DNA from 3 places in the Cobetia sp. PDI-23MA genome. Region 1 is predicted to be linked to each of the others. Evidence: predicted binding sites of a transcription regulator. Region 1 holds the regulator's gene; each other region holds the start of a gene.

Region 1 (10,512 bases):
CGATCGCCTCAGTGAGTCCTTCAAGGATTTGATGGACTTCGGCTTCACGGCGCGCATGGAAGACTACCTCGATGAGGTGGCCAACGGCGGGCGCAACTGGCGCGAGCTGCTGGACACCTTCTACGCCGAGTTCAAGGCCGAGCTGGACCACGCCCAGTCCGAAGAGGGCATGCGTCCGAACCAGCCGGTGCCGACGGACATCGCCTGCCCGACCTGCGGGCGTGAGATGCAGATTCGTACCGCCTCGACCGGGGTCTTCCTGGGCTGTTCCGGCTACAACCTTCCGCCCAAGGAGCGCTGCAAGACCACCATCGATCTGCTGCCGGGCGATGAAGCCGTGGCGGCCGATGCCGGTGAAGATGCCGAGACGGATGCGCTGCGCGCCAAGCGTCGCTGCCCGATCTGCGCCACCGCGATGGACAGCTACCTGATCGATGAGCAGCGCAAGCTGCACGTCTGCGGCAATAGCCCGGACTGTGTCGGTCACGAGGTCGAGGAAGGTCAGTTCCGCATCAAGGGCTACGATGGCCCGGTGATCGAGTGCGACAAGTGCGGCTCCGACATGCAGCTCAAGACCGGGCGTTTCGGCAAGTACTTCGGCTGCACCAACGAGAATTGCAAGAACACCCGCAAGCTGCTCAAGTCCGGTGAAGTGGCGCCGCCGAAGATGGACCCGATTCCGATGCCGGAACTTGCCTGCGTCAAGGTCGAGGACCACTACGTGCTGCGCGATGGCGCCAGTGGTCTGTTCCTGGCGGCCAGCCAGTTCCCCAAGAATCGCGAGACGCGTCCGCCGCTGGTCAAGGAGCTCAAGGCGCACGCCGACGAGTTGCCGGAGAAGTATCACTTCATTCTCGAGGCCCCGGATCAGGACCCGGATGGACGTCCGGCACAGATTCGCTTCTCGCGCAAGGTCAAGGCTCAGTACGTCATGACCGATGAGGAAGGCAAGGCGACCGGCTGGAAGGCGACCTACGACAACGGCCGCTGGGTCGTCGAGGACAAGCGCAAGGGAGCCAAGAGCTGATGAGCCAGCGTGCCCGTACCAATCAGCTGCTGTATCAGGCCGAGTTGCTGCTGGCCCAATCAGCGGTCTCTGGCGACGATGAGCATGCCGTGGCGCGTCGCATGGCCGGTGAAGAGGGCGCGCTCGCCCTGCTGGAGCTGGCGCTGGCGTCATTGCTGGAAGAGTGTGCCGTGACGGCGCGCTGGCCAGAGGGTAGCTGGCGCGAGCGCCTGGCCACACCACCGACGCCCATTGCCGAGGTCGAGCAGCTGCGCAGCCTGCTTGAGCGTCCTGACAGCTGGTTGTCTGAGCTGATCGCGGATGTGACCCGTCTGCATGAAGAGGGTGGCGTCGCTCGCCGCGAGGAATCGCGTTCGCGGGGTGATGGTCTGATCATCGCGGCAGCCTCGAGCGCCTCGCTGGCCGAGCGTCTCAGCGCCGCCATCACGGCATTCAAGGCGCTGCTGCCGCAGCTGCGCGAGTCGAGTGTCGAGTGGTAGGTCAAGGCGTTGATCTGGTGCTGCACGCTGGTGGTGACTGGCGCATGGCAATCGGGTGACGTTTCGCCTTCACGGGTGCTAGACTGATTGCATTGTGGCAAGCCCTGCATTCTCCGGTACGACCATGGCTCTGGCTGTGGTCGTACTTTTTTCTGCGTCGCTGATGGCAACGCGGTGACGGGCTTGCCAGCCGTCGCGCTGACGATTACAACGACGCCGGTATCTCGCGAGATGCCGTGCAGGAGGAATGACGTGTCCGATCCCGCCGTACTTGAAATTGTGCAAATGGAAGATGGTGAAGTGATTCTGCGCGCCGCGGAAAGCGAAGGTGAGCCGCTGCTCAGCATTCGCATTTCGGACGAGGCCGCTGATCTGCTGCGTGACAATCGTTTCGAGGTCGCGCGTGAGATGATCGACCACGCCATCACCCGGACTCGACTCTGGGATGGGGAAGAAGACGAGGATGAGCAGTCAGAAGGCATCGTGCACTGATTCATCGCTCGTGCTTCACGCACAAAAAAACCCGCCTTGAGGCGGGTTTTTTTGTGCGATGCGTGCGGCTTTTCCGTTGCTCAGGGCTCTGCGAGAAAAGCTCTGCGAGAAAAGCCCTGATGGAAAAGTGCTGCTGGGCAACGCTAGGTTGCTCAAGGCGCAGCTGGTCAAGGCCTCAGTGCAGGCCACCATCGCGGATGACGCCTACCCCGAGACCCTCGATCTCCAGGCTGTCCGTGCGCAGATCGACCTTGATCGGCGAGAAGTCCTCGTTCTCGGCTTCCAGCCACACGTAGTGCCCGTCACGGCGGAAGCGCTTGACGGTGACTTCATCTCCCAGGCGTGCCACCACGATCTGTCCGTCACGCACGCTGGTGGTGCGATGCACGGCCAGCAGGTCGCCTTCCAGAATTCCCACATCCTTCATCGACACGCCGCGCACACGCAGCAGGTAGTCGGCAGCCGGCGAGAAGTAGTCGCTCGGCAGCGGGCAGTGACGGTCGATATGCTCGCTGGCAAGAATCGGGCTGCCGGCGGCCACTTCCCCGATCACCGGCAGACCATCGTTGGCGCTGTCGTCGACTTCAGCCAGCGACGGCACGCGAATGCCGCGTGAGGTGCCCGGCACCATCTCGATGGCGCCCTTGCGCTTGAGGGCACGCAGATGCTCCTCGGCGGCATTCGGCGAGCGGAAGCCCAGCGCCTGGGCGATTTCGGCCCGCGTCGGCGGGTAGCCAGAGGACTTGATGGTCTTGATGATGAAGTCGAAGACATCCTGCTGGCGCGGAGTAAGCGGCTGGGTCATGGCATTGCCTTTGGCCTGGGCGGCATCTTGAGCTGACGGCACGGGGTGTGCATCCATACAACTGTCATTGTATCCAGTCATGGCAGTCATGCAAGGCATCCTGGCTTGTGTGGAGGCCTCAAAGGGCAGGTAGTCGTCGAGATATCGCCGTCTGCCGACTTGGCTTGTCGATATCCAAGGCAAGCTGTCGCGAGGTCAATCCGGTGTGGCCCTGCGGGGGGGGGGGCTGTCACCGAGCACGACGAGTCCTTGAATCGGCACGGTCTGCATTGAAGGAATATCAGGCTCAGCTAAACCTCTGGCGTTTGAAACGCGAGAGAATTGTCAGTCATGGCATGGCGCGCTAGAATCAAAGTGTTTCAAACGGATGTTCGCCGATGGCAGTGTTCGGATGTGTCGTACTCACTTGTGTCGTACTCACGTGTGTCGTGATCAAACGAGCCGATATCGTACGTGGCCTTCCGGTGAACCTGCACCACCTCATGAGAGAGTCGCCGCGCGGCGCTTGCGTCGTGACCTACGACTCCAGTCCTCTTCTACCTGACAAGGGTTCCGCCCATGGCCCAGACCGATACCGTTACCCGCATCCTCGATACTGCCGAGGTGCTGTTCGCCGAGCGTGGTTTCGCCGAGACCTCACTGCGCAACATCACCAGCAAGGCCAAGGTCAATCTGGCGGCGGTGAACTACCACTTCGGCTCCAAGAAATCGCTGATCCAGGCGGTCTTCGCGCGCTATCTCGATCCGTTCAGTGAGCGTTTCCACGCGGCACTCGACAGTGTCGAGAAGCAATACGCCGGGCGTCAGGTGCCGCTGGAGGTCCTGCTGGAGGTGATGGCGCGTACCGTGCTGGAGGTGCCGGCCGAGCGCAACAGCCTGCGTACCTTCATGCGCCTGCTCGGGCTTGCCTACACCCAGGGTCAGGGCCACATGCGGCGCTATATTCGCGAGCACTACGGCACGGTCTTCAGTCGCTTCGCCGAGCTTTTGAAGCTGGCGACGCCTGATCTGCCGGACAACGAGCGCTTCTGGCGCCTGCACTTCATGCTCGGCAGCGTGATCTTCACCTTCTCGGGCCTGGATGCACTGCGGGATATCGAGGAGGCCGAGTACGGCCATCACACCACGGTGCGTGAGCTGATCCAGCACATGCGTCCGGTGGTGGTAGCGGCGATGGCAGCGCCGTTGCCGGCCTCACTCGGGGATGGTGAGGCGGTCACCCAGGCGGCCAGCTGATGGCCTGCTGGGTAGCAGTGGATCTCGCGCGCCAGAGCCTTGAGATACGCAATGACGCGCCGAGTGGCAGTCGTGATGCGCCGCCCTCCGTGGCTGCCCCTGACGCGCTGGTATACGCCTGCGCGATCTCCAGCGGCCTCAACGGTATCGGCGAGCTCGATGGCAGCGGTTGCACGCCAAGCGGCTGGCATGTGATTCGTGCCGCCATCGGGGCAGGCAACCCGCGTGGCGCCGTCTATCGTGGACGGCGCTTCACGGGCGAGGTATTTACCCCCGAGCTTGCCTTGGAGCATCCAGAGCGTGACTGGATCCTGACGCGCATTCTATGGCTCAGTGGCCGCGAGCCGGGCATCAACCGCGGTCGCAATGCTCGCGGTGAGCGGGTCGATAGCCTGCGCCGTTATATCTATTTTCATGGCACGCCCAGCACGGAGCCCATGGGGGTAGCGGCGTCCCATGGCTGCATTCGCTTGCGCGATGATGACCTGCTGCGACTCTTTGCCGAGGCTGTGCCTGGCACTCCGGTGCTGCTGCATCCCTGAAGGCGCTGGGGCCCGAGTCTGATACCCTCCATGAGCTGTCACCGGAACTTGCGTGACAGCCCCTTGCCGGGGCGCAGCTGGCCGCGACTGTTCGATAGGGGTTCAGTCGGCTAGAATTGCGCCTTTCCTCGCGCTGGCAGCCTGATTCATCGCGTTTCTTCCAGGCTGCCGAGCCCCGTAAAAGACATGAAGTCCTGGCGGCCGTGATCTCTCTCTGCATGGGATATCACTGCCGCAGGCCATGGACAGGAAGGATGACATGACACAGCCACTGGGCTCCGTAATGGTCGATGTTGCGGGGCTGACTCTCGCCCGCGACGAACGTGAACTGCTGGCACGTCCTGCCGTCGGGGGCGTCATCCTGTTTGCGCGCAACTGTGCTTCTCCCGAGCAGGTGCTGGAGCTGAGCCGCGAGATTCGCAGCGTCAATCCCCACCTGCTGATCGCCATCGATCAGGAAGGCGGGCGCGTCCAGCGTCTGCGTGAGGGCGTGACACGCCTGCCGTCGATGCGCAGCCTGGCACAGTGCTGTCTCGGGCGTGACTGTGATGGCTGCGGCGAAGACGCCCAGGCCGCAGGCCTGGGGCTGGCACGCGATGCCGGCTGGCTGCTGGGCATGGAAATGGCAGCCATCGGCTGTGATATCACCTTTGCGCCGGTACTGGATATCGATGTGGCGGGCTCGACCATCATTGGCGATCGCAGCTTCGGCGCCACGCCGGAAGACGTCATCGCGGTGGGCGGCGCCTTCATCGACGGGCTGCAGGAGGCGGGCATGTCCGCCGTCGGCAAGCACTACCCGGGGCATGGTGGCATCTCGGCCGATACCCATCTGGAGCGCGTGGTCGATCCGCGTCCGTTCCGCGAGCTGCGCGAGCATGATCTCAAGCCCTTCGCGGCCCTCGCCGAGCGCCTGGGCGGCGTGATGCCGGCGCATGTGATCTATCCGGATTTTGATGCACGTCCCGCGGGCTTTTCGCCCAGCTGGTTGGGCCTGCTGCGCGAAGAGTTCGGCTTCAAGGGCGCCATCTTCTCCGATGATCTCGGCATGGCGGCGGCCGTCGCGGAAGGCAGCCCGGCAGAGCGTGCGCGCCTGGCGCTGGACGCCGGCTGCGACATGGCGCTGGTCTGCAATGACCCTGCCGCCGCGCGCGAAGTGCTCGACAGCCTCGATGACGATGAGCAGCGCCACCGTGGCAAGCGCCAGGCGCGTCTGCGCTATGCGCGGGCTCGCCCGACGCTTGATGGTCTGGTGGGGTTGGCACGCTGGCGGCGCACTCACGCGAGGCTCGAATCGATGGCGGCCAGTCAGGCATCACAGCAGGTCGCCATGCCTTCGGGCACGCCTGGTACCGCCGAGGCGTCTGACGCGTCTGATGCACGGTCGGCCTCTGAGTCCGGTAGCGCGCAATAATCAGGCACGCGGTGCCTTTTTCGAGTCGAAGACTGGCAAGGAATTCCCATGGCTGAGCAATCCGCCACCGAGGCTGCTGCCGACAAGCTGGCAGCGCCTGCCGAAGAGATGATCAATCAATGGGTCGAGCCGCTGCGCCAATGGGTCGAGCAGACCTTTGGCCTGCCGCTGTGGGGCATCAATCTCGCTCTGCTGCTGGTGGCGGTGCTGTTGCTGCATCTCATCGAGCGAGTGGTGCTCACCCGCCTGGCGACGCATGCCGAGAAGAGCCGCAACCTGTGGGATGACGCCCTGGTGCATGGTCTGCGTCATCCCGTGTCATTCTGGCTCTACAGCATGGGGGTGTTGCTGGCGCTCGGCATCATCGCCGGCCAGTTCAGCCTTGGCGGGGCCGAGAAATACCTCGGCACGGCGCGCCAGATCGTGACCCTGCTGGCGCTGGCCTGGGCGTTGATTCGCATGGTCAAGCGCTTCGAGGCGCTGCGCACCATGCCGCCGCCCGGCACCAATGTCAGTGCGATGGATGCCACCACGGCCTCGGCGATCAGCAAGTTGCTGCGTGCGGTCGTGGTCGTGCTGGTGGGGCTGGCCATCCTGCAGAATCTCGGCGTCTCGCTGTCCGGGGTGCTGGCCTTCGGCGGTGTCGGCGGTATCGCGGTCGGCTTTGCGGCGCGGGATCTGCTGGCCAACTTCTTCGGCGCCCTGATGATCCATCTCGATCGGCCCTTCAAGGTCGGCGACTGGATCCGATCACCGGACCGCGAGATCGAGGGCACCGTCGAGGATATCGGTTGGCGCCTGACGCGCATCCGCACCTTCGACATGCGGCCCCTCTACGTGCCGAACGCCATCTTCACCAGCATCTCGGTGGAGAATCCGTCACGCATGTACAATCGTCGCATCTTCGAGACCGTGGGGCTGCGCTATGAGGATGCCGCCCAGGTCGGCCCCATCGTTGCCGCGGTACGCGAGATGCTGGAAGGCCATGACGAGATCGACCAGACGCGCACCCAGATCGTGAACTTCACCACCTACGGTGAGCACTCGCTGAACTTCTTCGTCTATGTCTTCACGCGCACCACCGACTGGGTGAAGTACCACGCGATCAAGCAGGATGTCCTGCTCAAGGTGCACGACATCATTCGTGAGCATGATGCCCAGGTGGCACTGCCTGGTCAGCGTCTGCATTTTGCCGATGTGCTGTCCTTCGAAGGGCACAACCATGAACACGACGCCGAGGCAGAGCATGCCGCGGCGTCATCAGACACGCAGACGCGCGGGTCCCGCCGCCGTTCTGATTCAACCGCCGCTGCTACATCCTCCTCTGCGCCCGTCCGGCGTGGAGATGAGGCCAGTGACACCCAGGAAACTCCCGATGCTGACTCCGACGCCTGAGACTCTCACCGCCCTGCATGACGAAATGCGTGAGGTGATGGACAATGCCGATTGCCTGATCCCGCAAGCTGACCTTGAAGTGGCACTCGACCGCATGGCCGTTGAGCTGACGGAACGCCTCGGCGATCGCATGCCGATCTTCTATTGCGTGATGAACGGCGGCCTGATCACCGCCGGCCAGCTGTTGACCCGCCTCGACTTCCCGCTGGAAGTCGATTATCTGCACGCCACTCGCTACCGTGGCGCGATGCGTGGCGGCGAGCTGTTTTGGCGCGTCAATCCGGAGCTGCCGATGGCCGGTCGCGACGTGGTGATCGTCGATGACATTCTCGATGAGGGTGGCACCCTGGCCGCGATCCTCGAGTACTGTCGTGAAGCCGGTGCGCGCAGCGTGTCCAGCTGTGTGCTGGTCGACAAGAAGCACGATCGCAAGGCCTATCCGGGCTTCAAGGCCGATTTCTGTGGTCTCGATGTCGAAGACCGCTTCCTGTTCGGCTTCGGCATGGACTACAAGGGCTACTGGCGTAACGCGCCGGGCATCTTCGCGCCCAAGGGGCTTTAAGATCTGCGGATGGCAGCCGCCATCGCTCGATATGGTCGCCATTCACCACCCGCCCGGGCAACCGCGGCGGGTGGTGTCGTTTTCGGGGCCTCTTCTGTTCTCCTGACGCAGAGCGTGACGATTTTTCTTGTCGTCGTCGGTCGGCTCGGAGTAGCGTTCGCTGAGGGCCGGGGTGTCCGGTCCCGGGAGGTTCCTGCACATGGATGGCAAGGAGGCGGGCGATGCTGGCGGTGATCGGTGGCACGGGGTTCGGCAGTTGGTCAGGCATGGAAGTGCTCAGGCGCGGCGGGCAGGAAACGCCCCTGGGGGCGGCCTCCTGTGGCGTCGTGGAGGGGCGACTGAATGGGCAGTCGCTGCTGTTTCTGGCCCGTCATGGTCAACCGCACAAGGTGCCGCCCCATCGCATCAACTATCGCGCCAATCTGTGGGCGCTCAAGCAGGCGGGCGCGAGCCATGTGGTGGGAGTCAACTGCGTGTCCGGCATCGACCCGACGCTGGCCCCGGGCACGCTGGTGGTGCCGGACCAGCTGATCGATTACACCACCGGCCGCGAGGGTTCGTTCTTCGATGGGCGTTTCAAGCCGTTCCAGCATGTGTCGTTCGCCTGGCCGTATCATCGGGTCTGGCGTGAGGAGTTGCATACGGCCGCCGCCGAGGCGGGGCTGCCCCTCACGGCCGGTGGGGTGCTGGGCGTGGTGCAGGGGCCGCGGCTGGAGACGGCCGCCGAGATCCGCCTGATGGCGCGTGATGGCAATACGCTGGTCGGCATGACGGGAATGCCCGAGGCCGTGCTGGCGCGCGAGCTCGAGATGGAATACGCCAGCCTGTGTCTGGTGATCAGCCATGCTGCGGGCGTCGGCGAAGAGGAGCCGACCCGCGCAGGCACGGAATCCGTGATCGAGGCCGGAATGCCCAGGGTGCAGCGCTTGCTGGCGGCGCTGTTGGGGCGCCATGTCTCAGGCACCAGTTGCTCGGGTTGAGCGCGATCCTGTCACGGCATATCAAAGACGGCCTGCATTGATGATGCAGGCCGTCTTCATGTTCCGCTCAAGTTTATGCCCAAGTTCGAGCCCAGGCGCCTGGCAGCCCAGGGCGCGTCAGGCGGCCTTTGTCTTGGCGTTGAGCAGGTCCAGCAAGCTCTCGCAGAAGCTGAAGCGCTTCTCGGCGTCATCCATGTCGGTGGCGAAGCGCAGGGTATCGGCGCCTTCCAGCTTGTAGACATCCGACTGGCGCTGGATCAGGTTGACCAGCGTCAGTGGATCGACCGGCGTCTGGGCGCCGAAGATGATGCGACCACGCCCAGCGCCGGCCTCCAGCTTGATGATGCCCAGCGCCTGGGCGCGCTGGCGCAGCTGGGTCTGGCGGAACAGCGTCTTGACCGGTTCCGGCAGCAGGCCGAAGCGGTCGATCATCTCGACCTGCAGTTCGCGCAGGTCGCTTGCGTTCTCGGCGTTGCTGATGCGCTTGTACATCATCAGGCGCTGCTGGACGTCGTGCAGATAATCGGCCGGAATCAGTGCCGGCAGGTTCAGGCTGACTTCGACGCCTTCATCCAGCGGCGACTCGATATTGGGCGTCTTGCCCGCCTTGATGGCCTTCACGGCGCGATCCAGCATTTCCATGTACAGCGAGTAGCCGATGGTTTCCATCTGGCCGGACTGCTCGTCACCCAACAGCTCGCCCGCGCCGCGGATTTCCATGTCATGGGAGGCCAGCGTGAAGCCGGCGCCGAGGTCCTGGGATTCGCTGATCGCCTCCAGGCGCTTGACCGCATCGCGGGTCATCGCCTTGGGGTGCGGGGTCAGCAGGTAGGCATAGGCCTGGTGATGCGAGCGCCCGACGCGCCCACGCAGCTGGTGCAGCTGGGCCAGACCGAACTTGTCGGCGCGCTCGATGATGATGGTGTTGGCGCTCGGGATGTCGATGCCGGTCTCGATGATGGTCGAGCACACCAGCACGTTGAAGCGCTTGTGGTAGAAGTCCGACATGCGCCGCTCCAGGCTGCGCTCCGGCAGCTGGCCGTGGGCGACGCCGACATTGGCCTCCGGCACCAGCTCCGCGATGCGCGCGGCGCTCTCCTCGATGGTCTTGACCTCATTGTGCAGCACGTAGACCTGTCCGCCGCGCAGCAGTTCGCGCAGGATGGCTTCCTTGACCACGCCGTCGTTGCGTTGCTGGACGAAGGTCTTCACCGACAGGCGGCGCGCCGGCGGCGTGGCGATGATGGACAGGTCGCGGATGCCGCTCATCGCCATGTTCAGCGTGCGTGGTATCGGCGTGGCGGTCAGGGTCAGGATGTCGACCTCGGCGCGCAGGCTCTTGAGGCGCTCCTTCTGGGAGACGCCGAAGCGATGCTCCTCATCGATGATCAGCAGTCCCATGTTGGGCAGCTCCAGCGACCTGGAGAGCAGCTTGTGAGTGCCGATCACGATATCGGCCTGGCCGTTCCTGATGCGCTCGAGCGAGGCTTCCTGGCCCTTGCCGCTGGTGAAACGCGACAGCAGGGCAATCTCCACCGCGGTGTCGGCGAAGCGATCGCGGAAGTTGTCGTAGTGCTGCT
Region 2 (10,512 bases), 680 kb from region 1:
GTCTGAACAGCAGGGGCGCTACACCTTGCGCGTCAGCGCACAGAACAAGGTGAAGTGGAAGGCGATGGTGCAGCGAGGCGTGGCCCCCACAGGTGCGGGCGAGACAGGTGCGCCGCAGCTGATCGAGATCACGGCCCCCACCGCTGCTGCAGAGTGGGAGCTGGAGCTGGACGGCGACTGGAAGTACGTGCGCTTTCAGGCCGAGTCGCTGGACAACTCCCTGCATCGCGCCTGGTTGCAGCCGATCTACGGTCCGGGCTGGGTCGACTACAAGACGCTGTGAGCCAGGCAGTGTGAGTCAGGCCCCGAGAATCAGGCCCCGAGAATCAGACCCCGCGAGCAGGTGCTCAGTCCGGACTGGGCGCCGGGCCTGCACTGCCGCGAATCGCTAGCGACGCGTCCAGCAAGCGTGACGTCAAGGGCGCGTCGTCCTCGAGATGGCGGATCAACGCCTGGGCGATCACTTCGCCCATCTCCTCCACCGGCAGGTCTACCGTCGTCAGCGGTGGATTGAAAAACTCCGCCATTTCCAGGTCATCGAATCCCACCACCGAGACCTGTTGCGGCACACGAATTCCCCGCCGCTGCAGTGCCAGCATGGCACCACTGGCCAGTACATCATTGAGGCACATCACGGCGGTGATGCCATCCCGCAGGCCGCCTTGCCCTTCGCCATCGAGCGCGCCCCCAGTCTCACAATGAAGCTCGCCTATCGCGGCACTCGCCCCGGCGGTGGTGATATCGACGAACTGATCATGTTCGCGATCGGTGCGGGCGGCCTCCAACGCCTGCAATGCGGCAACGGCGCCGTCGTAGCGCAGGCGCGCGCGGTCGTTGTGAGCCAACGGTTCGGAGAGGATCACGATACGCTGATGCCCCAAGGAGATCAGATACTCCGCCAGCGCCTTGGCCAGGCCATAGTTGTCATAGCCCACCGTGATCAACGGCGAGTCCGGCAGGTAGATGCTGTTGAAGACCACCGGCACCGAGAAGCGTGACAGGTAGTCCAGTGTCTCGGCGGCATGACTGCCACCGGGCAGAATCACGGCGTCCACCCCCATGTTGACCAGCTCGCGTACCTTGTCGAATTCCGTCACCCGCCCTTTCTGAGTGGTCGTCACCAGCAGGCTGTAGTGCGCCCGCGCCAGCGCGCCTTCCAATGCATCGATGAACTTGGCGTAGATCGGGTTCTCGAAGGTCGGGATCACGATTCCCAGAGTGCGCGACTGATGCTGAGACAGCACACGCGCGGCATTATTGGGCAGGAAATCGAGGGCGTCGGCCGCCGCCAGCACCTTGTCGGCCGTCTTCTTCATCACCTTTTCGGGATTGTTGAGTACCCGTGAGACCGTCGCGACCGACACCCCCGCCAGCTGGGCGACTTCCCTGACCCCGGCACGCCTGGGCTTGTTCATGGCTTGCTCTCCCTCGCCGCCTGCGCTCTTCGGGCCGGTTTCGCCTGGCGCAGGGCGTCCAGCTCCGTCAGATAACGTTCCAGCACCAGATTGGGTGGGCGACTCTTGCGCGTGATGGCGCTGTAATAAGTGACATAGGAATTGGCCACCGGACTGAGCGCCTGCATCTGGCCATCGCGCACCCAGCGCTCGGCATAGTGGGTGGGCAGATAGCCGAGATAGCGCCCGGAAAGCACCAGAAAGGCGATGCCCTCGCGGTCAGTCGCGGAAGCGGCGGCTTTGAGCGGTTCATGCAGCGCCTTGATCGCAGGCGTCTGCGCGTAGGCCGGTAGCACCGCATCATGCTGGCGAATCTCTTCCTCACCCACCGGACGCCCCCGCGCAAGGGTATCGCCCGCGCGGGGCTCGCGAAACAGCGCGTGGCCCCGCGCGCAGTAAAGGCAGGAGGTTTCCTCATAGAGCGAGCGATACTCGAGCCCCGGCAGCGTCTTGAGCGTCGGGATCACCCCGGTATGCAGGCGGCCATCCAGCACGGCACGCTCGATCTCGTTGGGGGGAATCATGCGGATGTTGATCATCACCTCCGGGCCGTGGCCCTTCAGCGCACTCAGCGCATCCGTGATGTGCATCTCGGGCATGGTGACCAGATTGTCGGTGATGCCGATGTTCAGCTCGCCCTTGAGCCAGGCATGCAGACCATTGATGCGGGTGCGAAAGCCCTCTGCCGCCGCCAGCATCTGCATCGCAGCTTCATGCACGTCTCTTCCCTCATTGGTGAGCGCGAAACCACTGCGCCCGCGCTGACAGAGCTTGAGGCCCAACCGCGCCTCCAGGTCACTCATCGCCATGCTGATGGCGGAGCGACTGATATTGAGCTCGATCTCGGCCGCCGAGAAACCGCCGCACTCCACCACCTTGCGAAAGATGCGCAGCAGACGCAGATCGGCATCGCCAAGCTGCCCCCTCATGCCGTCCTTGCGCATGGTCTGCCCTCCTGAATTCCACAACATAGAAAGTTAAGTAAATGCTTTCCTGAAGATAAAGACAATGACATTTATCTTACCAAAAGGACTTCCTAATCTAGTCGACAGGAGCCGAGAACCAACAACAACACACTCTGTGGGAGACATCATGACCGCCTTCGATACATCCCCTTCCGCTCAGGCAGGGTTGAGCCAGGAGCAGCTCGATGCCTACTGGATGCCCTACACGGCCAATCGGCAGTTCAAGCAGGACCCGCGCATCATCACCAAGGCGCAGGGGGCCTACTTCACGGACTCCCGGGGCCGTCAGATCTTCGATGGCCTGTCGGGCCTCTGGACCTGCGGTGCCGGCCATTGCCGTCCGGAGATTGCCGAAGCGGTCAGCGCGCAGCTGCGCGAGCTGGATTACGCGCCCGCCTTCCAGTACGGCCATCCCAAGGCCTTCGAGCTGGCGCACCGCATCAAGACGCTGATGCCCGAGGGGCTGGATCACGTCTTCTTCACCGGTTCCGGCTCCGAGAGTGCCGACACCTCTCTGAAGATCGCGCGTGCCTACTGGCGCAAGAAAGGCAAGCCGACCAAGACCAAGCTGATCGGACGCAGCAAGGGCTATCACGGCGTCAACTTCGGCGGCTTCAGCGTCGGTGGCATCGGCGCCAATCGCACGCTCTACGGTCAGGGAGTCGATGCCGATCACCTGCCGCATACCCTGCTCAAGGAGAATGCCTTCACCCCCGGCATGCCCAGGACCGGCGCCGAGCGCGCCGATGAGCTGCTGGAGCTGATCGCGCTGCATGATGCCTCCAACATCGCCGCCGTCATCGTCGAGCCGATGGCAGGCTCGGCCGGCGTGCTGCCGCCGCCAGTGGGCTACCTCAAGCGCCTGCGCGAGATATGCGACCAGCACGACATCCTGTTGATCTTCGATGAGGTCATCACCGGCTTCGGACGCATGGGCGCAATGAGCGGCGCCGAGGAATTCGGGGTCACGCCGGATATCCTCAACGTCGCCAAGCAGATCACCAATGGCGCCGTGCCGATGGGTGCCGTGGTCGTCAAGGGCGACATCTACCAGACCTTCATGGACAACGGCGGCCCCGATTACATGATGGAGATTCCCCACGGCTACACCTATTCCGGCCACCCGGTGGCGTGTGCCGCGGCGCTGGCATCTCTCGATGTGCTCGAGAATGACCAGCTCATCCCGCGCGTCCGCGAGCTGAGTCCGGTCTTCGAGAAGAAGCTGCACGAGCTCAAGGGCACCCGCTACATCACGGACATCCGCAACTACGGCCTGGCCGGCGCCCTGCAGGTCGAGGCCTATCCCGGCGAGCCGGCGCGGCGCCCGTATGAGATTGCCATGCACTGCTGGAAGGCCGGTTTCTATGTCCGTTACGGCGGCGACACCATCCAGCTGGGTCTGCCGTTCATCACCGAACACGATGAGCTGGACCGTCTGATCAATGCCCTCGGCGATGCCTTCGCCGCCCAGGACTGACGCTCGACGCTCAAGGCTGACGGTCGACGTTCAAGACTGACCATCAACATTCAGAACTGACGATCAACACTACTTCATTCATCGCCATTCATTTCACAAGTCATCTCAGGGAGACCCACCCAATGAAGACGCTCGGACACCTCATCAACGGCAACATCGATCACAGCGAAGGCCGTACCCAGGACATCTTCAATCCCTCCACCGGCGAAGTCGGCGGTCAGGTGCGCCTGGCCAGCAAGGCGACGGTCGAGGAAGCCATCGCGGCTGCCGAGGCGGCCTTCCCGGAATGGCGCAATACGCCGCCGATCAAGCGCGCCCGAGTGATGTTCCGCTTCAAGCAGCTGCTGGAAGAACACGCCGACGAGATCGCTCGCCTGATCGGTCAGGAGCACGGCAAGATCTGTCACGATGCGCTGGGCGAATTGCAGCGCGGCATCGAGAATGTCGAATATGCCTGCAGCGCCCCGGAACTGCTTAAGGGCGAGCATAGCCGCAATACCGGCCCGGGTATCGATTCCTGGAGCGAGTTCCAGCCGCTGGGCGTGGTTGCCGGCATCACGCCGTTCAACTTCCCGGCCATGGTGCCGCTGTGGATGTACCCGATGGCGATCGCCTGCGGCAACACCTTCGTCCTCAAGCCCTCCGAGCGCGACCCGACCTCCACGCTGTTCATCGCCGAGCTGCTGATGGAGGCCGGTCTGCCGGCCGGCGTCATGAATGTCGTCAATGGCGACAAGGAAGCCGTCGATACACTGCTGGACGACCCGCGCATCCAGGCGGTCAGCTTCGTCGGCTCCACCCCGATCGCTGAATACATCTACAGCCGCGCCGCGGCCAACGGCAAGCGCTGTCAGGCCCTCGGTGGCGCCAAGAACCACGCCATCGTGATGCCAGACGCCGACATGGAATACGTGGCCAATTCATTGAATGGCGCCGCCTTCGGCTCCTCCGGTGAGCGCTGCATGGCACTGTCCGTCGCAGTGGCCGTGGGCGATGACGCCGCCGACAAGCTGATCGCGCAGATGAAGCAGCAGATGGAAGGCCTCAAGGTCGGCATCTACAGCGACAAGGGCAATGATTTCGGCCCGCTGATCACCGCAACCCATCGCGACAAGGTGGTCGGCTACATCGACAGCGCCGAGCAGCAAGGCGCGACGGTGGTGGTCGATGGCCGCAATCCGCAGGTCGAAGGCGGCGAGAACGGCTTCTTCGTCGGCGGCACACTGATCGATGGCGTCACCCCGGAGATGACCTGCTACCAGGAAGAGATCTTCGGCCCGGTGCTGCTGGTCGTGCGCGCCGATTCGATGGAAGCCGCCATGCAGCTGATCAATGATCACGAATACGGCAATGGCACCTGCATCTATACCCGGGATGGCGAAGCCGCCCGCTACTTCAGTGATCATATCCAGGTCGGCATGGTCGGCATCAACGTGCCGCTGCCGGTACCGGTCGCCTATCACAGCTTCGGCGGCTGGAAGCGCTCGCTGTTCGGCGATCTGTCCGCCTACGGCCCGGATGCGGTGCGCTTCTACACCCGCCGCAAGACCATCACCCAGCGCTGGCCTTCCGCCGGCCTGCGTGAAGGCGCCCAGTTCGCCTTCCCGTCCTGAACCATCGCCTTCCCGTTCTGATCCGCGGATCATCATCTAATAACAACTGCGTCTGATAACAACTGCGCCGGACAGCCCTGCTGTCCGGCGCTTTCGTGTGCTCATCATGCAGGATCATGCCGGCAGTCAGAGTCAGCCCCTGCCCCTTGCAGTGGCCAGAAACGCCTCCACATAGTCGGGACATCTCATCACGAGAATCCCGACAACATCGGCGGTCAGTACCGTCACAAGGAGCCAAGATGATCTGGGTAATCGCCACCGTTACCGCCAAGGAAGGCCACGTTCAGGATGTCTTCAATGAACTCTGCGCCGTCGCGCCCACCGTGCGCGAGGAAGATGGCTGCCACGCCTACCATCCGTGCATGGACTCCGAGCGCGCCGCCGACAAGGACAACGATCCACGCCCCGACACCATCACCGTGGTAGAAGCCTGGGAATCCCACGATGCCCTGCAGGCCCACCGCGAGACGGAACATATGCAGCGCTTCCGCGACAATGCCGGTGACTGGATCGCCGATGGCGATATCCGCATCCTGAGCCCGGCGGGCTGACAGAACAGCATTGGGGAAGATCCAAAAAGCCCGGCCTCCAGGAGGCCGGGCTTTTTTATCGGGCTTGCCATCATGACGGCATATCATTTACCGCTATAGCCCCGGTTTCACTCCTGCGACTGTTCCTCGGACAACTGCATGATCATGCGTGTCGTCAGATAAAGGCGTGGTACGACGCTATCGACCAGCACGAACTCCTGATCGCTGTGGTAGCCGCCGCCGACGAGCCCCAGGGATTCGAGCACTGCCGGTTTATCGGAATCTGCATGATAGGCGTAGGCCGCATCCGTGCCGCCACCGATCTCGACCGCTTGCAGTGTCTGCCCCAACTCCTGATAGATCTTCTGGGCCTGCTCGGCCAGCTGCTGACTCTGCGGATTGTCAGGCAGCGGCGGACGCCCCTTCTCGAGGTGAAACTCCACTTCGGTATCATCGATCAACCGGTTCTTCGTGATGGCCTGCGCTTCTTCCAGGACACGCTGATACTCGCTGCTATCGAAGTAGCGCATATCACCCTCCGCCCTGGCATGCTCCGGAATCACGTTGCGTTTGACGCCGCCCTCGACGATCGTCCAGTTGAGCGTCGTCTCCTTGTCCGCATCATCAAGCTCATTCAACTGCAGCAGCTGATGAGACAACTCCATGATGGCGTTGCGCCCTTCCTCTGGTGCGCCACCGGCATGGGAGGCACGGCCTTTCACCTCGAGAAACGCATAGTTGATGCCCTTGGTGACGACGGTGACGGCATCGACTCCCGGGTCAGCGAAGGTAGGCTCGAATACCAGCACGGCATCCTGATCTGCCGACAGCTCATGAATCAGGTCATGCGAGCCCGGCGAGCCCTTCTCCTCATCAGGATTGAAGACAACCGTCACCTGGCCATAGTCATCAAACCCGAGCGACTTCAGCGCCTCGAGACTGTGCAGAATAACGGCTGCACCACCTTTGGCATCGCCCACGCCCGGGCCATAGGCACGCCCATCCTCGATACGGAAGGCACGCTCCGTGGCGGCGCCTTCATCGAAGACGGTATCGTAGTGAATCATCAACATGATCTTGCGACTGCCATCCCCCTGCAGGCGACCGACAATCGTATTGCCGCCATAGGTCTTGGCAGGGTGCGTTTCCACCTGTGCGCCAAGCGCTTCTAGATGCTGGGTCAGCATTGCCTCAACGTCATTCAAGCCTTCACGGTAGCCCGTTCCCGAATCCACGTTGACCAGTGTTTCCAGCGTCTCCAGCAGAGGCGCTCGCTGTTGCTCGACGGCATCCTGAACATCCTGATAGTCCGCCGCTTGCGCACCGGCACTGCACATACCGCATGCCAAACCCACCGCCAACATCGGAAGCCGCATTTTCCACCTCTAATATTGTTATATAAGGAATAACGAAGGTAAGGCGGATATCAGGCAAACGCAAATGCGAGTCCTACCGGGAAATTTTTTCCGCTAGCAGCTTTACCTGTCGTCCACCATTGAACACAGGTGCACCTCATCTGATCTGCGTCTCGTGAATGTGCAGCACTCGCAGGGATTATCGGTTGCCTGAGGGCTTCTCAGCGCCGATACTGTATAGGAATACAGTATCGAAAGGAGACCCCACCCATGACCGTATCTGCCGCTCAGCCGTCCCACGCCTCGCTGGCTCGCCCTCATCCAACGCCGGAACCCTGTGCACTGCCGCACCCTCACATCACGGGGCGCGCTGGCATTTCCGGCTTCCCCTCGCCGGCGGAGGATTACGCGGGGCGCACGCTGGACCTCAACGAGCGGCTGATCAAGCGCCCGGCAGCGACCTTCTTCATGACGGTGGCGGGTGACAGCATGGAAGGCTTCGGCATCTATGAGGGCGACACCCTGGTGGTAGACCGCTCCATCGATGCCCGCCCCGGGCATATCGTGGTGGCACTGGTCGAGGGAGAGGTGGTGGTCAAGCGTTATGAGATGATCGGTCAGCGCCCCTATCTGAGCTCCGGCAATGCGCTGTATCCGCCGGTCGCGATCTTCGACCTCGAATGCCAGGTCTGGGGGGTGGTGCGTTCCGTCATCCACGAATACGCGGTATGAAGACGCCAATGATCGGACTGGTGGACTGCAACAACTTCTATGCCAGCTGCGAGCGAGTGTTCGACCCGCGCCTGGAGGGCCGCCCTGTCGGCGTGATGTCCAACAATGACGGCTGCGTGATCGCGCGCTCCAACGAACTCAAGGCGCTGGGCGTGGAGATGGGCACCCCCGCCTTCCAGCTACAGCCACTCGTCCGTGAGGGGCGCATCCACCTGCTCTCCTCCAATTACGAGCTGTATGGCGACATGTCGGCGCGCGTGCGAGAGGTGCTGGAGGAATATTGTGCCGGGGTCGAGCCCTACTCCATCGATGAGATGTTCGTGCGTTTCGATGGCTTTGATCGCAACTCGATGCTGACGTTGAGCCGCACCCTGCACCGCAATGTCCGCAAGTTCACCGGCATCCCCGTATGTGTCGGGGTCGCGCCAACTCGAACGCTGGCCAAGCTGGCCAATCGCGCTGCCAAGAAGCGTCCGGAATTCGGCGGTGTCTGCGTGCTGGAACCCGATGAAGTCGGCACCCAGCGCCTGCTGGCCGATACGCCACTGGGCGATGTCTGGGGCGTGGGCCGACGTCTGGTCGAACGCCTGGCACTGCAAGGCCTGCACACTGCCTGGGACCTGCGCTGCGCCGACCCGCGCGCCATCGGCCAGCGCTATTCCGTGGTACTGGAACGCACCGCGCGCGAACTGCAAGGCACGCCCTGCTTCGAGATGAATGATGCCGATGACGCTCGCCAGCGCATCATGACCTCGCGCTCCTTCGGGCGCATGACCGGTGACTTGAATGAACTCAGGGATGCCATCCGCCAGCATGCCCAGCGTGGCGCCGAGAAGCTGCGCCATCAAGGCAGCCTGACACGCGCCGTGCTGGTCTTCCTCAAGAGCAATCGCCACCGACCCGACCTGCCGCAATACTCACCCAGCACCATCGTCGAGCTGCCCGCCCCCACCAATGACAGCCGCGAGATACTCGCCGCCGCGCAACAGGCGCTGGAGCATATCTACCTGCGCGGCTATCGCTTCATGAAGGCTGGCGTGATGCTGCTCGAACTCATCGACCAGCCACGCGAGCAACTCTCGCTGCTGGAAAGCGAAGAGGACATCGCCAAGCGCGAACGCAGCCAGCAATTGATGGCGACACTGGACGCCATGAATCAGAAGATGGGCCGCGGCACCGTGCGCCTCGGCGTCGCACGCCCCGACGCCGCCTGGCAACTGCGCTGCGCCCACCGCAGCGCCCGCTACACCACCAACTGGCAGGAATTGAAGCGGTTGCGTTAGTAGGCTTGGCCGAATGCTCTGAGCGTAATTTCGACCGCCACAACCATCAGCAATACAATCCCTTTCCTGGGCGTTCATACCGCAGAGAGCGTGAAGGGATTAAATGCGTAGATATCGCGCGCAATCTGATCGGATTGTTGCATCCACAGCAAAGGTGTTTTACGCCAGCGCCGCTTTATCAATGACTTGCGAACACTCATGCTGTACGCCATTGCTGAAAAGCCAACAGTTGTGGAGTACCCGGCATGAAGATTCTACTGATCAACGGCGGCAAGGCCTTCGCCCATTCCAATGGCGAACTGAACGCGACGCTGCATGAACTGGCGCGCGGTGAGCTGGCCGAGCTGGGTCATGAAGTGCGTGAAACCGTCATCGAGGAAGGTTTCGAGGCCAAGGCGGAAATCGAGAAGCAACTATGGGCGGACCTGATCATCTATCAGACCCCAGGTTGGTGGATGGGTCTGCCGTGGACCGTGAAGCAGTATCTCGATGAGATCCTGACAGAAGGCCATGGCGCCTTATATGCCAGCGATGGCCGGCATCGTACCGCCCCGACCCAGGGCTACGGCACGGGTGGCTTGATGCAGGGGCGCCGATACATGCTGTCACTGACCTGGAATGCTCCCATCGAAGCCTTCGATGAAGCGGGCAACTTCTTCGAAGGCAAGGGTATCGACGCTGTCTACTATCCGGTGCACAAGGCAATGGAATTTGTCGGTCTCGAGGGACTGCCGACCTATCTGGCCAATGACGTGATCAAGAATCCGGACATCCCCGCTTATACCCAAGCCTATCGTGAGCACCTTCGCGAGCATGTCGGCCGCGCCTGAAGGCTCGGGGCGTCATACAGTCTGAGCTGATGACGCCTCTCTCAAGCTCTCGAATACACGAAAGGCTGCCCATGGGCAGCCTTTCGTCGTTGAGTAGCCGTCATTCAGCCATCGAGTAGCGATAATCCGACGCTCGAGGACACCTATCAAGGCCCGACCTGGCTCAGTGCCCCGCTCTGGCGAGAGACGAGCGAGACGTGATCCAGAAACAGGCGGAACATCTGGGCCTGGCTCGAGACGGCAAGGCGCTGATAGATATGCTTGCGATGTACC
Region 3 (10,512 bases), 1.4 Mb from region 1:
CGCTCTGCCGCCCCCGCAATCAGCTGGGGCGGATCGTTTTGGAATGGTGCTATGCCCGAAGGTTGCTGTCGAGCCTTGCCGCTCATTCTCGAGCCAGGCGCGCCAACGCTGGCTCGGTGTGAGGGCGCTCAGCGCTGACGGTGCCATTCGTAGATCAGCTCCAGCGCTCGCTTGGGGCTCAGGTCATCCGGGTCAAGGCCGTTGAGGGCCTCGACGACCGGATGCGGCGGTGCCGCGAACAGGTCATTCTGCTGCGGTACCGGCTGGCCCAGCGCATCCTCGCGTGCCACCTGCGGACGATCGATTTCCTGCTGCTCCAGACTGGTCAGCTTCTCGCGCGCGCGCAGGATGACGCTCTGCGGCACCCCGGCCAGCTGGGCTACCTGCAGGCCATAGCTCTGGCTGGCAGGGCCTTCCTCGACGCGGTGCATGAAGACGATGCCATCGCCGTGCTCAGCGGCCGTCAGGTGCACGTTGGCGACGGCATCGGCATGCTCGGGCAGCGCTGTCATCTCGAAGTAATGGGTCGCGAACAGGGTGAAGGCACGCGTGCGCGCCAGATGCTCGGCACTGGCCCATGCCAGTGACAGACCATCGAAGGTCGAGGTGCCGCGGCCGATCTCATCCATCAACACCAGGCTCTCGTCAGTGGCGTTGTGCAGGATGCTGGCGGTCTCGGTCATCTCGACCATGAAGGTCGAGCGGCCGCCGGCCAGGTCGTCCGAGGAGCCGATGCGCGTGAAGATGCGATCCAGCGGGCCGATGCAGGCGCGTGATGCCGGCACGAAGCTGCCGGTATGCGCGAGCAGAGCGATCAGTGCCGTCTGGCGCATGTAGGTGGATTTACCGCCCATGTTGGGGCCGGTGATCACCAGCATGCGCCGCGTATCATCGAAGCGCACATCGTTGGGAACGAAGGGATGATCGCTGACATGTTCGACCACCGGATGGCGGCCGCCTTCGATGTCGATGCCCGGGGTCTCGCTGAGTTCGGGGCGCACGAAATCGAGCGCGGCGGCGCGATCGGCGAAGGCGGTCAGCACATCCAGTGATGCCAGCGCACGGGCCGTCTGCTGCAGGCCATCCAGTTCGGTATTCAGATCATCCAGCAGGTGCTCATACAGCAGCTTCTCGCGCGCCAGTGACTTGGACTTGGCGGACAGCGCCTTGTCCTCGAATTCCTTGAGCTCGGGGATGATGAAGCGCTCGGCATTCTTGAGGGTCTGGCGGCGGATGTATTCCGGCGGGGCCTCGGCCGATTGCGAGCGCGGCAGTTCGATGAAGTAGCCATGCACGCGGTTGTAGCCGACCTTGAGGTTGCTCAGGCCGGTGCGCTCGCGCTCGCGAGTCTCGAGTGCGACCAGATACTGGCCGGCGTTCTCGGACAGGCCGCGATACTCGTCCAGCTCATCGTCGTACCCATCGGCGATCACGCCGCCATCGCGCAGCACCACTGGCGGGTTCTCGACCAGCGCCTCGCTGAGCATCGCGGAAAGTGCCGGGAACAGGCGGATGGCATCGCGCAGGTCGTCGATGGCGCTGCCTTTCTCGACGCTGGCGAGCACGGCGCGCAGTTCGGGCAGGGTGTTGAGGCCATCGCGCAGGCGGGCCAGGTCGCGCGGGCGTGCGCTGCGCAGTGCGACACGGGCGAGGATACGCTCCACATCACCGATACGCTTGAGCAGGCCGTGCAGCTCGAAGGGATAGTCGCCATCCAGCAGGCGTTGTACCGCCGCCTGGCGCTGGCCGATCTGACGCTGATCGCGCAACGGACGATTCAGCCAGCGCTTGAGCAGGCGCGAGCCCATCGCGGTCGCGGTGACATCCAGTACGTTGGCCAGCGTGTTGTCGCTGGTGCCGCCCAGGTTGGTGTCGATCTCGAGGTTGCGACGGCTGGCGGCATCGATCACCACCGAGTCATCGCGGCTTTCGACCGCCAGTGCGGTCACATGGGGCAGCCCGGTGCGCTGGGTATCGCGAGCATAGTCGAGCAGGGCACCGGCAGCCGTGACGGCGCGCGTCAGATGGCTGCAGCCGAAGCCGTTGAGGTCCTGGACGCCGAACTGGTCGCACAGCAGGCGCAGGGCTGTCTCGTGATCGAAGTGCCAGTCGCTCTGACGCGTCAGCCCCGGGCGCGAGGCCAGGCTGGCGGGGAGGGTACGGCTTTCACCGACCATGACCTCGGCAGGTGACAGGCGCTGGATCTCTGCCTGCAGCTCATCATCACCGTTGACCTCGAGCACGCTGAAGCGACCGGAGGACAGCTCGAGTGCCGCCAGGCCCCAGGTGTCCCCGTCGCGGTGCAGCGCTACCAGCAGGTTGTCGCGGTTGGCATCCAGCAGCGCTTCATCATGCAGGGTGCCCGGCGTGACGATACGCACCACCTTGCGCTCGACGGGGCCCTTGCTGGTCGCCGGGTCACCGATCTGCTCGCAGATGGCCACCGATTCACCCATCTTGACCAGGCGTGCCAGATAGCCTTCGGCGCTGTGATAGGGCACCCCTGCCATGGGAATCGGTGAGCCACCGGAGCTGCCGCGCGCCGTCAACGTGATATCGAGCAGTTGTGCTGCGCGCTTGGCGTCCTCATGAAACAGTTCATAGAAGTCGCCCATGCGATAGAACAGCAGCACGCCGGGGTGCTCGCGTTTGATCTTCATGTACTGCGTCATCATCGGCGTCATCTGGGGCGCGCTGTTCTTGGCCATGGCCATGGACTTCCTTGACTGCACTGCAATGGGAAAAAGCACACATGCGAGAGCACGGCATGCGGGATGCGCGATATTCTACGGACTGGCGCGGCCGGCTCCAATGCCTGTGATGTCTCATGCTCGCTGCCTTTTTCACCCGATGACCTCCACAAGGAGAAAGTTCGTGAGTCAATTGACTGGTACGGCCCCCGAGGCTGCGTGCGCGAATACCCTGGCTGAGCAGTTGCAGGCACTGGCAGTCGCGCGCGGCGTGCGCGTCACCACCGCCGAGTCGTGCACCGGAGGCGGGGTGAGTGCCGCGATCACGGCGATTGCCGGCAGCTCCCGCTATTTCGATGCGGGCTACGTGACTTATTCCAATGCCACCAAGCAGCGCTTGCTGGGGGTCAGTGAGGCATCGCTTGAAACTTTCGGCGCTGTCTCCGAGGCGGTCGTGTGCGAGATGGTGCGGGGCGCCTGTCGCGAAAGCGGCGCTGAGCTGGGGGTGGCCATCAGCGGCGTGGCCGGCCCCGGCGGGGGAAGTGACGAGAAGCCCGTCGGCACCGTATGGCTGGCGTGGGGGAGCGAGACGCGCCAGCAGGCACGCTGCTGTCACTTTTCCGGCGACCGACAGGCAGTGCGTGACGCCGCCGTGCGGGAGGCGTTGCAGGGCTTGATCAAGCGCGTGGAGGCCTTGCAGGTCGGCACCGAAGACGCGTGAGCCAGGTGCAGGCCCCGCGATGAGGGTGCTGCCTGAAAAAGCGCACCACCGGACTGGCAGAGCGACGCAACTTGCGGCATTATACTGTCCATGTATACAGGGTTTTGCCATGACACCTCAGCCGCTAGTCTGACGGTGTCTGCTCAGCTCCCAGTGACAGAATTCTCTATTCCAGGTGGCAGCCCGTGTGGCTCCGCCGTTCGACAGGAGGCCACATGGCAAAGGACGACAATCGTACCAAGGCGCTGAACGCGGCGCTGTCCCAGATCGAGCGCCAGTTCGGCAAGGGCGCCGTCATGCGCATGGGTGATGCCCCGCGTGTGGCCATCCCGTCGGTTTCCACCGGTTCTCTGGGGTTGGATATCGCACTCGGCATCGGCGGCCTGCCCTTCGGGCGCGTGGTCGAGATCTATGGCCCGGAATCCTCGGGCAAGACGACCCTGACTCTCTCGGTCATCGCCCAGGCGCAGAAGCAGGGCAAGGTCTGTGCCTTCATCGATGCCGAGCACGCGCTGGATCCGTCCTACGCCGAGAAGCTGGGCGTCAACCTGGATGAGATGCTGGTCTCCCAGCCCGATACCGGTGAGCAGGCGCTCGAGATCGTCGACATGCTGGTGCGCTCCGGCGGCGTCGATGTCATCATCGTCGACTCCGTGGCGGCACTGACGCCGCGTGCCGAGATCGAAGGCGAGATGGGTGACTCCCACGTTGGCCTGCAGGCGCGTCTGATGTCCCAGGCACTGCGCAAGGTGACGGGGCACATCAAGAACGCCAACTGCATGGTGGTGTTCATCAACCAGATCCGCATGAAGATCGGCGTGATGTTCGGCAGCCCCGAGACCACGACTGGCGGCAACGCCCTGAAGTTCTACTCCAGTGTGCGTCTGGATATCCGCCGTACCGGTTCCGTGAAGTCCGGTGATGAAGTCACCGGCAACGAGACCCGCGTCAAGGTCGTCAAGAACAAGGTTGCGCCGCCGTTCCGTCAGGCCGAGTTCCAGATTCTCTACGGCAAGGGCATCTATCACGCCGGTGAGGTGATCGACCTGGGTGTGCAGTGCGGTCTGGTCGGCAAGTCAGGTGCCTGGTACAGCTATCAGGGCAGCAAGATCGGTCAGGGCAAGGCCAACTCCGCTCAGTACCTGGAAGACAATCCCGCCATCATGGAGGAGATTGAAAACCAGATCCGCGCCCAGTTGCTGGCAGCACCGGAAGCCAAGGAAGAGCCGCAGGAAACCGCGGCCGCCGAGAGTGAGGACGATCTGGATATCGATCTCGACTGAGGATCGCTCCTGAGCAAGTACGCCGGCCGCCAGGCTGGCGTCAGCGCAGCGGGTCGAGAACGACCCGTTGCGCTGGTCCCAAGGCGCCCGCCCCGATGACTCGGAGGCGGGCGCCTTGCGTTCACCTCCCTCTATGCCCTTCTGCTCAACCCGGGGAGCATGACCATGCACGATGACAGCACATCACTGGGCGGGCCTGAGTATCAACCGCTCGACTCAGGCGCGATGACGCCGCAACGGCGTGCGCGCAATGATGCCATCGCGCGTCTGGCGCGCCGCGAACATAGCCGCCGCGAACTGCACGACTATCTCCGAGAGCGTGACTATCTGCGGGCGCTCAGCGATGACGAGTTGGCAGAACGGCAAGCTGCGGGCGAGGAGGGTGCACCGGCGGCCTTGAGTCGCGATGAGGTCGAACTGCTGATCGAGGAGGTGCTGGAGCGCATGGCCGAGGAAGGCCTGCAGTCCGATGAGCGTTTTGCCGCCAGCTTCCTGCGGATGCGCGTCCTGCGCGGGCAGGGGCCCAGGCGTATTCAGCAGGAGCTGCGCCAGCGTGGTATCGATAACGAGACGCTCAATGCCGTGATGCGTGCCGCCAGTGACCCGACGCCGGATGTCTTCGGTCATGTCGAGGTGGTGGATTTCTTCGAACTGGCGCGCGAGACGCTGGCCAGGCGCTTTTCCGGCCCCGGCGAGGGGCACAAGGAGCGCGCACGGCGCGAACGCTTTCTGCTCCAGCGCGGCTTCGACTATGAGCAGCTGCGCTATGCCATGGAGTCCGCCTGGAGTGATGAGGGGGAAGAAGGCTAGCTGGCGGGCGACTGTTTGGCTCTCATGGCGCGTAAACCGGCGCTTCAGGACATTTCCCCCCCTTTAGCTTGCGCGAACAGGCGTTATACTAGGTCGTCTTGCGACGGCACGGGGCAGGCGCCTTCTTTCATGCTTTTCATTGCACCTCCATGCATACCCACATGGATGAACATGCAGAAACCATGCGGAAGTCATGCAGAAGACCCCCGGAGCGTCTTTACGCACATCGCTACGGAACCTTTATGAAAAGCGCAGAAATCAGAAACGCCTTCCTGACCTATTTCGAGAAGCAAGGCCATACCATCGTGCCCACCAGCTCTCTGGTGCCGAACAATGACCCGACACTGCTGTTCACCAACGCTGGCATGGTGCCCTTTAAGGATGTCTTCCTGGGCCGTGACCCGCGTGGCTACAGCCGTGCGACCTCCGCGCAGCGCTGCGTGCGCGCCGGTGGCAAGCACAATGACCTGGATAACGTCGGCTATACCGCCCGCCACCACACCTTCTTCGAGATGCTGGGCAACTTCAGCTTCGGCGACTACTTCAAGCGCGAAGCCATCCAGTTCGCCTGGAAGTTTCTGACCGAAGAACTCGGCCTGCCGAAGGAGAAGCTGTGGGTCACCGTGCACGTCAGCGATGACGAAGCCCGTGACATCTGGTTCAACGAGGTCGGCATCGATCAGAACCGCTTCTCGCGTCTCGGCGAGGACAACTTCTGGCAGATGGGCGACACCGGCCCGTGTGGCCCGTCCTCCGAGATCTTCTATGACCACGGCGAAGACGTCGCCGGTGGCCCGCCGGGCAGCCCGGACGAAGATGGCGATCGCTACATCGAGATCTGGAACCTGGTCTTCATGCAGTTCGACCGCGACGCCGAGGGCACGCTGCACCCGCTGCCCAAGCCGTCCATCGACACCGGCATGGGCCTGGAGCGTGTCGCGGCCGTGATGCAGGGCGTGCACTCCAACTACGAGATCGACCTGTTCCAGAATCTGCTGGCCGCCGCGGCCGAGATCATCGGTCACGACAACATCGCCACGCCGTCACTGCGCGTGGTGGCTGACCACATCCGCTCGTGCGCCTTCCTGATCGCCGATGGCGTGCTGCCCTCCAACGAAGGCCGTGGCTACGTGCTGCGTCGCATCATCCGTCGCGCCGTGCGTCACGGTCACAAGCTGGGCGCGCGTGGCAGCTTCTTCTACAAGCTGGTCGCGGCTCTCGACAGCGAGATGGGCGATGCCTATCCGGAACTGCGCGCCGCACGCGAGCAGATCGAACGGGTGCTGCTCAAGGAAGAGGAGCAGTTCGCGCGTACGCTGGAACATGGCATGAAGCTTCTGGAAGAAGCCATCGCTGGCCTCGAGGGCAATACCCTCGACGGCGAGACCATCTTCAAGCTCTATGACACCTACGGCTTCCCGTATGACCTGACCGCCGACATCTGCCGCGAGCGCGAGCTGATCCTCGATGAGGCAGGTTTCCAGGCGGCCCTGGAAGCACAGCGTGATCGCGCCCGTGCCGCCAGCAACTTCGGCGGCGACTACTCCGCCAACCTGGTGCTGGAAGGCGAGACTGTCTTCACCGGTTACGACCAGTTGGAAGGGGAAGCCACCGTCACCTCGCTGTTCGACGCCGAAGGCAATGCCGTCGAGCAGCTTGAGGTGGATACCAGGGGCATCGTGGTGCTCGATACCACCCCGTTCTACGGCGAGTCAGGTGGCCAGGCCGGTGACACTGGCTATCTGCATCTGGATGGCGGCCGCTTTCAGGTCAGCGATACCCAGAAGCAGACCGGCCATCACCTGCACCACGGTGTGCTGATCGAAGGCGCTCTCAAGGTCGGTGACAAGGTACGTCCGCAGGTCGATGCCGAGCTGCGGGCGGCTTCCGTGCGCAACCACTCCGCCACGCACCTGCTGCACGAAGCGCTGCGTCTGGTGCTGGGTGAGCACGTTCAACAGAAGGGGTCGCTGGTCACGGCCGAGCGTCTGCGCTTCGACTTCAGCCACTTTGAGGCGATGACGGCCGAGCAGCTGTCCGAGGTCGAGCGCATCGTCAACGCGCAGATCCTGGCCAATGCCGAGACCACCATCGAGTTCATGAGTCTCGATGAGGCCAAGGCGCGCGGCGCAGCGGCACTCTTCGATGCCAAGTATGGTGAGGAAGTCCGCGTGCTGACCATCGGTCAGGATGCCTTCTCCATCGAGCTGTGCGGCGGGACTCACGTCAAGCGCAGCGGCGACATCGGCCAGATGCACATTCTCGCCGAAACCGGTATCGCGTCCGGCGTGCGTCGTATCGAGGCCATCACCGGTCGCGCCGCGCGTGACTTCCTGCTTGCGCAGGAAGCGACCCTGACTCGCCTCGGTGAGCGTCTCAAGGCCAAGCCGGAACAGGTCGAGGAGCGCGTTGGCAGCCTGCTGGAGCGCAACCGCGGCCTCGAGAAGGAGCTTGAGCGCCTCAAGGCCAAGCTGGCGTCTGCCTCGGCCAGCGACATGCTCAGCGACATCGCGAATGTCCAGGGCATCAAGGTGCTGGCCAAGCAGGTCGAAGGCGTCTCCGGCAAGGAGCTGCGCGGCCTGATGGATGACCTCAAGTCCAAGCTCGGCTCCGGCATCCTGGTGCTCGGCGTCGCGGATGGTGACAAGGTCAGCCTGATCGCCGGTGTCACCGACGACCTGACCTCGCGCGTCAAGGCGGGTGACCTGGTACGCCACGTGGCCGAGCAGGTCGGTGGCAAGGGTGGCGGTCGTGCTGACATGGCCCAGGCCGGTGGCAGTGATGCCACCTCGCTTCCGGGCGCACTGGCCGGTGTGCCATCATGGGTAGACGCCCAGCTGGGCTGACGGTACAAGATGAAGGCCGGGCTCCTCTTGGGGAGACCCGGCTTCTTTTTGGGCTCACATGAGCTTCATGTGGGGACAACGCAAACGGACACGGATAACGGAAACGCACATGGCGCTATACGTTCAGAAGTTCGGAGGCACTTCGGTCGGCTCGGTGGAGCGGATCAAGGCCGTCGCCGAGAAGGTCAAGCGATTCCGCGATGAAGGGCATCAGGTTGTCGTGGTCGTCTCTGCCATGAGTGGCGAGACCAACCGACTGATCGGTCTCGCCAGCGAGATCAATGATGACCCGACACCGCGCGAGATGGACATGCTGGTCTCCACTGGCGAGCAGGTCACCATTTCCCTGCTGGCCATGGCGCTGCAGAAGATCGGCGTCGACGCGACCTCCTACACGGGGGCCCAGGTGGGCATCCGCACCGATAGCGCGCACACCAAGGCGCGTATCCAGCGCATCGATACCGATGACCTGCGTGAAGACCTCGACGATGGCAAGGTGGTCGTGGTGGCAGGCTTCCAGGGTGTCGATGAAGAGGGCAATATCACGACGCTGGGTCGTGGTGGCTCTGACACCACCGGTGTCGCCCTGGCTGCCGCACTGAAGGCGGATGAGTGCCAGATCTACACCGATGTCGATGGTGTCTATACCACTGACCCGCGCGTGTGCTCCAAGGCACGTCGTCTGGAAACGGTGACCGTCGAGGAAATGCTGGAAATGGCGAGCCTGGGCTCCAAGATCCTGCAGATCCGTTCGGTGGAATTCGCCGGCAAGTACAATGTTCCCCTGCGTGTGCTGTCTTCCTTCGAGGATGGCCCGGGTACCCTGATCGTCGCTGAGGAAGAAGACAACATGGAAGAACCGCTGATCTCCGGCATCGCCTTCAATGTCAACGAAGCCAAGCTGACTCTGCTCAACACGCCGGATATCCCGGGTGTCGCTTCCAAGATTCTGGGCCCGATCGCCGATTCCAACATCGAAATCGACATGATTGTCCAGAACGTCTCTCCGGACGGCAATACCACTGACTTCTCCTTCACCGTCGCCAAGACCGACTTCAAGGCGACCCAGCGCATCCTGACCGAGACGGTGATTCCGTCCGTCGGTGGTGGTGAGATGCGCGGTGATGACAACATCGCCAAGGTCTCGCTGGTCGGTGTCGGCATGCGTTCTCACGCCGGTGTCGCCTCCAAGATGTTCCGCGTACTGGCGGAAGAAGGCATCAATATCCGCATGGTCTCCACTTCAGAGATCAAGATTTCCGTCCTGATCGACGAGAAATTCATGGAACTGGCGGTTCGCTCTCTGCACACCGCTTTCGGGTTGGATGCAGAAGCGATCAGCGACGAGACTGCCTGAGTCTCACCACGGAGCGTGCAGCAAGTAAGTCGTAAAGGCACCGACAATCAATGACTTGCCCAAGTCGTGAAGCGTCGGTGCCCAGGCCGGGGATATTGGTCTGGCAGACGTGCGGTACGTGAAGTCGACAGCGCCCGATGCATTTTCTGTCATTCTTCTGAATGTCAGTCTGTGCATCGGGCGCTTTCATTCAACGTGTCTATCGGGTGTGATGAAGGTATGGCATTGGCCGTCGGAGCATGCATGGCGCATAATTCGAGCTTCATGCATCAGGGTGGCCGACTTGTCCCGGTCGATCGCCGCCTCCACATCCCGTTGAAGTCCCAGCTGTTTTGAATTTCTGACAAGGAGATCAGTCATGCTCATCCTGACCCGTAGAGTGGGTGAAACTCTGATGATCGGAGACGACATCACTGTCACCGTTCTCGGAGTGAAAGGTAATCAGGTGCGTATCGGTGTGAACGCGCCCAAGGACGTTGCCGTCCATCGAGAAGAGATCTATCAGCGCATCCAGCGTGAGAAAGAAGACAATGGCGATGCCATTGCCTGACGGCATGCTGCGCCTGCACGTCGCACAACACTGCACGACCCGATGAACGCCAGCCATTGTCCCCATGGCTGGCGTTCGCGTGTGTGGGCTTGCGGCAGGTGAGGGCGGCCCGCCTAGCTCATGAAAAACGGCGTACTTACCTCCATGAGCAGCGGCTCATGCGAGGTGATGAGAGGGCGGCATGTTCAAGTCTGTGTTCCGTAAGGGAAAAATTTGGCTTTTTTCTCAAAAAGGGGGAGACAAGCCGATTCTGGT

The links. Region 1 encodes LexA, which represses DNA repair genes until DNA is damaged. Its sites were predicted from a motif close to TACTGTNTANNTANACAGTA; they were not measured.
Region 2: AC5WNJ_RS07045 (LexA family protein) is a predicted target of LexA. The motif match lies at 7,626-7,645, and genes of this name have one in related genera.
Region 3: recA (recombinase RecA) is a predicted target of LexA. The motif match lies at 3,494-3,513, and genes of this name have one in related genera.

The regions. Positions count from the first base shown of each region.
Region 1 is NZ_CM183352.1:951,029-961,540, forward strand. Features, by position in the region: gene topA (type I DNA topoisomerase) at 1-1,027, shown strand, start outside; gene AC5WNJ_RS04100 (DUF6586 family protein) at 1,027-1,506, shown strand; gene AC5WNJ_RS04105 (hypothetical protein) at 1,759-1,998, shown strand; gene lexA (transcriptional repressor LexA) at 2,174-2,803, opposite strand; gene AC5WNJ_RS04115 (TetR/AcrR family transcriptional regulator) at 3,362-4,039, shown strand; gene AC5WNJ_RS04120 (L,D-transpeptidase family protein) at 4,039-4,581, shown strand; gene nagZ (beta-N-acetylhexosaminidase) at 4,841-5,995, shown strand; gene AC5WNJ_RS04130 (mechanosensitive ion channel family protein) at 6,044-7,390, shown strand; gene AC5WNJ_RS04135 (hypoxanthine-guanine phosphoribosyltransferase) at 7,371-7,952, shown strand; gene AC5WNJ_RS04140 (S-methyl-5'-thioinosine phosphorylase) at 8,174-8,932, shown strand; gene mfd (transcription-repair coupling factor) at 9,050-10,512, opposite strand, start outside.
Region 2 is NZ_CM183352.1:1,635,455-1,645,966, reverse strand. Features, by position in the region: gene AC5WNJ_RS07080 (hypothetical protein) at 1-283, shown strand, start outside; gene AC5WNJ_RS07075 (LacI family DNA-binding transcriptional regulator) at 348-1,415, opposite strand; gene AC5WNJ_RS07070 (LysR family transcriptional regulator) at 1,412-2,398, opposite strand; gene aptA (omega-aminotransferase AptA) at 2,547-3,896, shown strand; gene AC5WNJ_RS07060 (CoA-acylating methylmalonate-semialdehyde dehydrogenase) at 4,019-5,509, shown strand; gene AC5WNJ_RS07055 (putative quinol monooxygenase) at 5,749-6,060, shown strand; gene AC5WNJ_RS07050 (glutamate carboxypeptidase) at 6,168-7,376, opposite strand; gene AC5WNJ_RS07045 (LexA family protein) at 7,665-8,126, shown strand; gene AC5WNJ_RS07040 (Y-family DNA polymerase) at 8,135-9,409, shown strand; gene AC5WNJ_RS07035 (NAD(P)H-dependent oxidoreductase) at 9,655-10,239, shown strand; gene AC5WNJ_RS07030 (response regulator transcription factor) at 10,386-10,512, opposite strand, start outside.
Region 3 is NZ_CM183352.1:3,512,756-3,523,267, reverse strand. Features, by position in the region: gene mutS (DNA mismatch repair protein MutS) at 129-2,708, opposite strand; gene AC5WNJ_RS14960 (CinA family protein) at 2,875-3,411, shown strand; gene recA (recombinase RecA) at 3,627-4,694, shown strand; gene AC5WNJ_RS14950 (regulatory protein RecX) at 4,860-5,504, shown strand; gene alaS (alanine--tRNA ligase) at 5,747-8,350, shown strand; gene AC5WNJ_RS14940 (aspartate kinase) at 8,460-9,707, shown strand; gene csrA (carbon storage regulator CsrA) at 10,066-10,257, shown strand.